DNA from 2 places in the Ochrobactrum sp. AP1BH01-1 genome. Region 1 is predicted to be linked to the other one. Evidence: riboswitches for the same ligand, from Rfam matches in the RefSeq annotation. Region 1 holds a riboswitch; the other holds the start of a gene.
What was found. Region 1 has a riboswitch for FMN ahead of J9800_RS02835 (6,7-dimethyl-8-ribityllumazine synthase). Riboswitches for the same ligand answer to the same signal wherever they lie in the genome.

Region 1 (3,409 bases):
CATTCGCTGTGGAAAGCTGTCTTCGACGAGCTCAACCCGGTATTCTGGCGCCGCACGGCGGCTCTGCTCTGGGCTGGTATCCTGATTGTGGCACTGAGCGGCGGAATCGAAAGCTTCAACTGGCCGCAGGCCATCGGCTGGCTTCTGGTTCTTGGTGGTGTTGCCGCAACGGTCACCCGTACCGGCATGAGCTATTATCGCCAGTATTGTGCGCACACATCGCGCGCCGTCCATTCGGGTCGTGCACGGCTTTCGGGACGGTGATAGCCATGTTTGCAAAGACTGTAGAAATGCCCTTGCGGCTTCACCGCCCACATAGCCTGCGCTCGTTCTTTATCCGCGCTTTTGCTGCTGTACGATCCCGTAGATATTCGTAGAACGCGCACCGGATCGGCAGTAGCCAAGCACGGGACCTTTGGCTTCATCCAGTGCTGCTGCCATTGCATCCACATCTTCCTGCGTCAACTGACCGCCGACGACTGGAATATAGTAGGTAGCAAGTCCGGCTTTCTGGGCGACGCGTGCGATTTCGCTGAATTCGGGCTGATCAGGGCCTCCCTCGCCATCTGGCCGGTTGCAGATAATCGTACGAAATCCCTCTGCTGCAATGTCGCGCACATCGTCAGGTTCGATCTGCCCTGAAACCGAATAATTGTCGTCTATCTGCCGAATATCCATGTTTTCCTCGCTTGCCGCCCAACTTGCGACGGCTTTTTCGGTGGCAACTTACATTAAAGTTGTTTTCATGCCACATGAAACTGCTGGAGTTGGGATGCGATGTTGGGAGAGCGGTTCAGATGACGATTCATAGAGCGAGCCGGAGTACTGCACGGATCGCGCATCGTGTGTCGGGATTCCACGAGGGTACGCGCGCGGTGCCTGAGGAGGTTCCTGTGGCGGTGAGCTATAACGGCTCGACCCAGGCCGTGATGATGGCTACCCCTGACAATCTTGAAGACTTCGCGATAGGCTTCACTCTCACCGAAAATATTGTGGATGATATTTCCGAGATAGAAGCGGTTGAGGTCGTTGCCTTTGAGAATGGCATCGATGTGCAGGTCCGGCTATCGGAGCGCCCGGAGCAGAGGCTTGCCGCACGACGCAGATTCATGGCTGGCCCGGTCGGGTGCGGCCTGTGTGGGATAGACTCAATTGATCATGCGTTGCGACCGCTTCAGGCATTGCAACAAGGCGGTCGAAAATTTTCTCCCTTCGATATTTCGATGGCTGTCGCCTCTCTTACGGACGAGCAACAGTTGAACTCTCAGACCCATGCAGTTCATGCAGCGGGTTTCTATGTTCCGGACAAAGGGCTTATTGCGATTCGTGAGGATGTCGGGCGCCACAATGCATTGGATAAACTTGTTGGCGCGGTCTCACTCAACGGTTGTGCACCGCAAGACGGTATCGTTGTGATTACCAGTCGCGTTTCTGTCGAGATGGTACAGAAAGCAGTTATGTTTGGCGCGCCGGTGTTGGCTGCCATCTCTGCGCCAACGGCTTTGGCCATTCGAACGGCAGATGAAGCGAACCTTACGCTCGTTGCATTGGTGCGCGGTGATGACTTCGACGTTTATGCGCACTGCGAGCGCATCATCGGAGAAGGACCGGCCTTTTCTTAAAGGCCGGTCGGCACTCGTTAAGCAAGCGCGGCAATACGGCTACGCTCACTCACAAGCTGCAAAGCAGCATTGGCTGCTTCCACGCCCTTGATCTTGAAGTGAGCATGGAAGAAATCATGATGCTCCTTGCTTTCATGGAAATGATGAGGCGTCAGGACGACGCTGAGCACTGGAACCTCTGTCTCCAGTCCAACCTGCATCATGCCGTTAATGACGGCGGTTGCCACGAAATCGTGCCGGTAAATACCACCATCAACCACGAAAGCCGCGCCGACGATAGCGGCGTACTTTCCGGTCTTGGCCAAGGTTTTGGCATGGAGGGGGATTTCGTAAGCACCAGGAACGTCGAAAATTTCGACTTCCACATTAGCTCCGGCTTTGGCAGACAATTCTGCAATAAAGCTCTTGCGGGCCTCATCGACAATATCAGCGTGCCAACGAGCTTGAATGAATGCAATTTTAAATGAAGTCTTGTTCGGATAGCTCTGGTTCATAGGTTCCTCACGAAACTAGAATCAGGGCGCACAAAAGAACGCATGGACGGTGCCTGAGTGACACGATCCTGACGCTCAATCGCTCTCTTCCATCCGGACTTTAACCGTCGGCTCCGGCATCTCACCGGATCTGCTGACCCTGAACAATAACCGAGCAGTCATGTGTTCAGGCGCTCGCGGGCTCGAAACTGTCGCTTCATACCGCCGGTGGGGAGTTTCACCCCGCCCCGAGAACAAGCCCGCACACCATTGTGCGAGCGGCACGAAATTATGAGCTCCTTGCGGCCTTGTCCAGTCCGGCGGGAGAAATTTGTGCTGGAGTTATTTTCAACCGGAAGCAGGGGAGATGATGGCATTTGCGAGCGGTGGCATACGACGGCGTGGTAAATCTGGCAATACATTGATTTATAAAGGATTTTTCAAGGTGCGGCCTCTACCTGTGGTTTAATCGATTGAATTCCTCCCTTTTATCTTTAGGAGGATATTGACAGCCTGATAGGGTTTGAGCCTATCCTGTGCCTCACAGCTTGTCTTGGGATCATTTCTCATTCATAAAAGACAACGTTGTCAATTGGGATAAAGCGACGTAAGAGTGGGATGGAGGATTTCAATTAAAACGTCGCGAGGCGGCTGGGGCGCAGGTGAAAGCGAAAGCTTTCGACGCGTATTGCGGCAGTGAATAGGACGAGCCGGATGTGCGAAGCAGCCGGTTTCAAATCTGTGCCGAGGAGGCGCGGATGGAATGACGAGATGGATTGCCGCGCAGAAGCGAGAGCTTGGGCGGATATCCGATAGTCTGTTTCGATTGTTTCTACGGGAGGTAGATATGCATAAATTTTTGAAGCTCGCTGCGATGGGTACGGCCGCCTGCGCTTTGCTCGCCGGAATGGCGCCTTTTGCCAACGCGCAGGATAAGCAGAACGTGGAAGTTCTGCATTGGTGGACTGCGGGCGGTGAAGCAGCCGCGCTCGACGTTCTTAAGAAAGATCTTGAAAAGAAGGGCATCAGCTGGACCGACATGCCGGTTGCCGGTGGTGGTGGTACGGAAGCCATGACGGTCTTGCGCGCGCGCGTCACGGCAGGCAATGCGCCGACGGCAGTGCAGATGCTCGGATTCGATATTCGCGACTGGGCGGAGCAGGGTGCTCTTGGCAATCTTGATGAGATCGCCAACAAGGAGGGATGGGAAAAGGTTATCCCGGCTCCTTTGCAGGAATTTGCGAAGTATGATGGCCACTGGATTGCGGCTCCCGTCAACGTCCACTCCACCAACTGGATGTGGATCAACAAGGC
Region 2 (3,409 bases), on a different contig from region 1:
AAGGTCCGTTGCGGCTGGCATTCGTCTATGCGAGCGTTTATGTGCTCTATCTCGCATCCAGCCAGGGCATCCATACGCCGCTGCAATGGCGCGTGCTGACGAAGCTCTCCCGTTACAGCTTCGGTATCTTCATTCTGCATCCGCTGGTCGGGATGCTGTTTTTCCGAATAGTGCCGGAACGATGGAGCGAGACGACTGCGGGCGCGGTTCTGGTCATCGGCGGCGCTGCTGTTGCCAGTGTTCTGACCGCAGCTGCCGCCTATCACCTGTTCGAGAATCCTCTGCACCGCTGGCTGGTGAAGAGGATAGATGGCTGGGTTGGCAGGTCGCAAGGCATGAGCGGGCCTGCTGAATCGACACAAGGCGGCCTGCCTGTCTCCCGATAGGCAGGCAACGCTCCCGCCTGGTCAGGCGGTGCGCGTCGTGCCGCTATCCTGCCGCATCAGGTATAGCGATGCGCCGACGATCAGGGCGGCTCCCGGCCAGAAGTTGATGCCGGGCGTGGCGGCAAAAACGATCCAGCCGAAAATCACATTGATCGGCAGTCTCAGGTCGTCGAAGGGCTGCAGATAAACAGCGTCCGCGATCGAATAGGCTGCGATCTGGAAATATTGCGCCAGCGCGGTGAAAGCGCCGATCACGATCAATATCGACCAGATTTCGATACCCGGTGCGGTGATTGTCGACATGCTGAGGCCCGACGCCAGCCAGAGCGCCGCATTGATGGGCGTGAGCAGCACCAGCATATAGGCCGAGATACTGGCGGGCTTTTCAAAACGGGTCAGATATTTGGTCATCACCGAATAGCCTGCCCAGAGCGCTGCGGCGAGGACCGGCAGCAGTGAATAGACCGTATAGGAATCCGACCACGGCGCGATGATGATCAATGCTCCGACAAACCCGGTGAATGTAGTGACCAAACGCGCCAGCGTGACCTTTTCCCGCAGAAACAGCCGCGCGCACAGAATGACGAAGAACGGCGATGTCATGGACAGGGCAACCACCTGCCAGATCGGCACATGGGCGAGCGCGTAAATCCAGACCTGCACGCCAGCAGCGGCCAGCGCGACGCGCATGACGTGAAAGCCGAGGCGGCTGGTGCGCAAGGCCCGCGCGCCATCGCGGATGAGCAGGGGCAATGTCAGCACCAGGGCGATCACATATTGCCAGAAGGCGATGATGACGGATGGAATGCCGGTCCGCGTTCCAGCCCATTGGGTGGCGACATTGACTGCGGCATAGGCCGAACAGGCCGCGACCATCAGCGCTGCGCCGCGCACGGTCGGTTTCAAAGTTGGGGCAGAGGCAAGTTGGCTCAACGGTTTCTTCCCTTTTTTAAGCCTGTTACCTCAGGGTACGGGAAGAAAAGCTGCACGACGAAGACGGCAAGCCGTCCAGCCGGGCATGATTCCAACCTCGTTCTCTCTCATCCGGACTATGACCGTCGGCTTCGGAATTGCACCGAATCTGCTGACCCTGACACGTCTGCCGTGTCAGGCGCTCGCGGGCTTCGGGTGTTTCACCCGTTACCGCCGGTGGGGAATTTCACCCCGCCCTGAGAACTGGATATTTCTTTTGCACCGAATGGCATGAAGTCGCGTCCGGCGCTCGCGATAAATAGGCCGCGTTTTTTCGCAAGGCAAGATGCATATGCCCGGGGAAGCTGAATCGATACCATGCGGCATTCGCAGTCGGGTGCGGGCGGCGAGCGTTTGACGCTCGCCTGATCGCCATGCCATGGAAAAGCATGGACGTATCCGCAACTCTCTTCTAGAAATCCGTAACGGGGTTGCCCGAAGAGGCCGGCTCCGCATGGTTCTGGGAGGAATGATGAGCACCAACGCAGTCCCCACGCAGTTTTCGCACGATCATCCGCTGTGGCAGCCGGATGCCCGGCGTATTGCCGGCAGCAATCTGGAGCAATTCCGCATTCGCGCCGAACAGCGGTCGGGCCTCAGCCTGCCGGACTATGTGGCGCTGCATCGCTGGTCTGTCGAGGATCGTGCGGGGTTCTGGACGCTCATCTGGGATTTCTGCGAGGTCATCGGCGAACGCGGCGGCAAGGCACTGGTTGATCAAGGCCACATGCGTGCGGCAAAATTCTTCCCCGAAGCAAGGCTCAATTTCGCGGAAAACCTGCTGCGGCGCAAAGGCCGTGAGGACGCAATCGTCTTTCGCGGCGAAGACAAGGTCGAGCGCCGTCTGACATGGGACGATCTTCATGCGCTGGTGTCGAAGCTGCAGCAATTCATGCTGGCGGAGGGCGTGGAGCCCGGCGACCGCGTGGCGGGCATGATGCCCAATATGCCGGAAGCGGTTGCGCTGATGCTGGCCGCTTCATCGATCGGCGCGGTCTGGTCCTCATGCTCGCCGGATTTCGGCGTCCAGGGCGTGCTCGACCGCTTCGGTCAGATCGAGCCGAAGCTGTTCTTCGCCTGCGATGGCTACTGGTATAACGGCAAGCGCATCGACGTGGCCGACAAGGTTGCCGAAGTAACCGCAAAACTGCCGGGGCTGAAACGCGCGGTCATCGTCACCTATCTGGGCGAGGCGGAAGCGGTCGCCAACAAGGCTGAAAAGGGTGTTGCACTCGATGCGGCGCTTGCTCCATTTGCTGCAAAGCCGGTGGCGTTTACGCGGCTTCCCTTCGATCATCCGCTCTATATCCTGTTTTCCTCCGGCACGACTGGCATCCCGAAATGTATCGTGCATCGGGCGGGCGGCGTGCTGTTGCAGCATCTGAAAGAACACCGCCTCCATGCGGATTTGCGCGAGGATGACCGCTTCTTCTATTTCACCACCTGCGGCTGGATGATGTGGAATTGGCTGGCGTCGGGCATTGCATCGGGTGCAACGCTGCTGCTCTATGACGGTTCGCCCTTCTATCCCGATGGCAATGTACTGTTCGACTATGCGCAGGCCGAAGGCATGACCTATTTCGGCACCTCGGCAAAATTCATCGATGCCGTGCTGAAGGCCGGGCTGAAACCCGGTGAGACGCATGATCTGTCGGCGCTGCGCACCGTTTCTTCGACCGGATCGCCGCTATCGCCGGAAGGCTTTGCCTTCGTCTATGAAGCAATCAAGCAGGACGTGCATTTGGCCTCCATTTCCGGCGGTACGGATATTGTCTCCTGCTTCGTGCTGGGCGTGCCGACCGAGCCGGTATGGCAGGGCGAAATTCAGGGCGCGGGGCTTGGCATGGCCGTCGATGTCTGGAACGACGATGGCAGGCCGGTACGGGGCGAAAAGGGGGAACTGGTCTGCACGAAGGCATTTCCGTGCATGCCGCTGCAATTCTGGAACGACCCGGACGATGCGAAATATCAGGCCGCCTATTTCGAGCGTTTCGACAATATCTGGTGCCATGGCGATTTCGCCGAATGGACCGAACATGACGGCATCGTCA

Region 2: linked by a shared signal. The riboswitch ahead of J9800_RS19615 (DMT family transporter) and the one ahead of J9800_RS02835 (6,7-dimethyl-8-ribityllumazine synthase) in region 1 are both predicted to bind FMN.

The regions. Positions count from the first base shown of each region.
Region 1 is NZ_JAGPOU010000001.1:625,358-628,766, reverse strand. Features, by position in the region: gene J9800_RS02850 (hypothetical protein) at 1-264, shown strand, start outside; gene J9800_RS02845 (protein tyrosine phosphatase family protein) at 334-678, opposite strand; gene fdhD (formate dehydrogenase accessory sulfurtransferase FdhD) at 798-1,622, shown strand; gene J9800_RS02835 (6,7-dimethyl-8-ribityllumazine synthase) at 1,640-2,116, opposite strand; FMN riboswitch at 2,194-2,355, opposite strand; gene J9800_RS02830 (ABC transporter substrate-binding protein) at 2,943-3,409, shown strand, end outside.
Region 2 is NZ_JAGPOU010000005.1:372,199-375,607, forward strand. Features, by position in the region: gene J9800_RS19610 (acyltransferase family protein) at 1-386, shown strand, start outside; gene J9800_RS19615 (DMT family transporter) at 408-1,319, opposite strand; FMN riboswitch at 1,415-1,567, opposite strand; gene J9800_RS19620 (acetoacetate--CoA ligase) at 1,831-3,409, shown strand, end outside.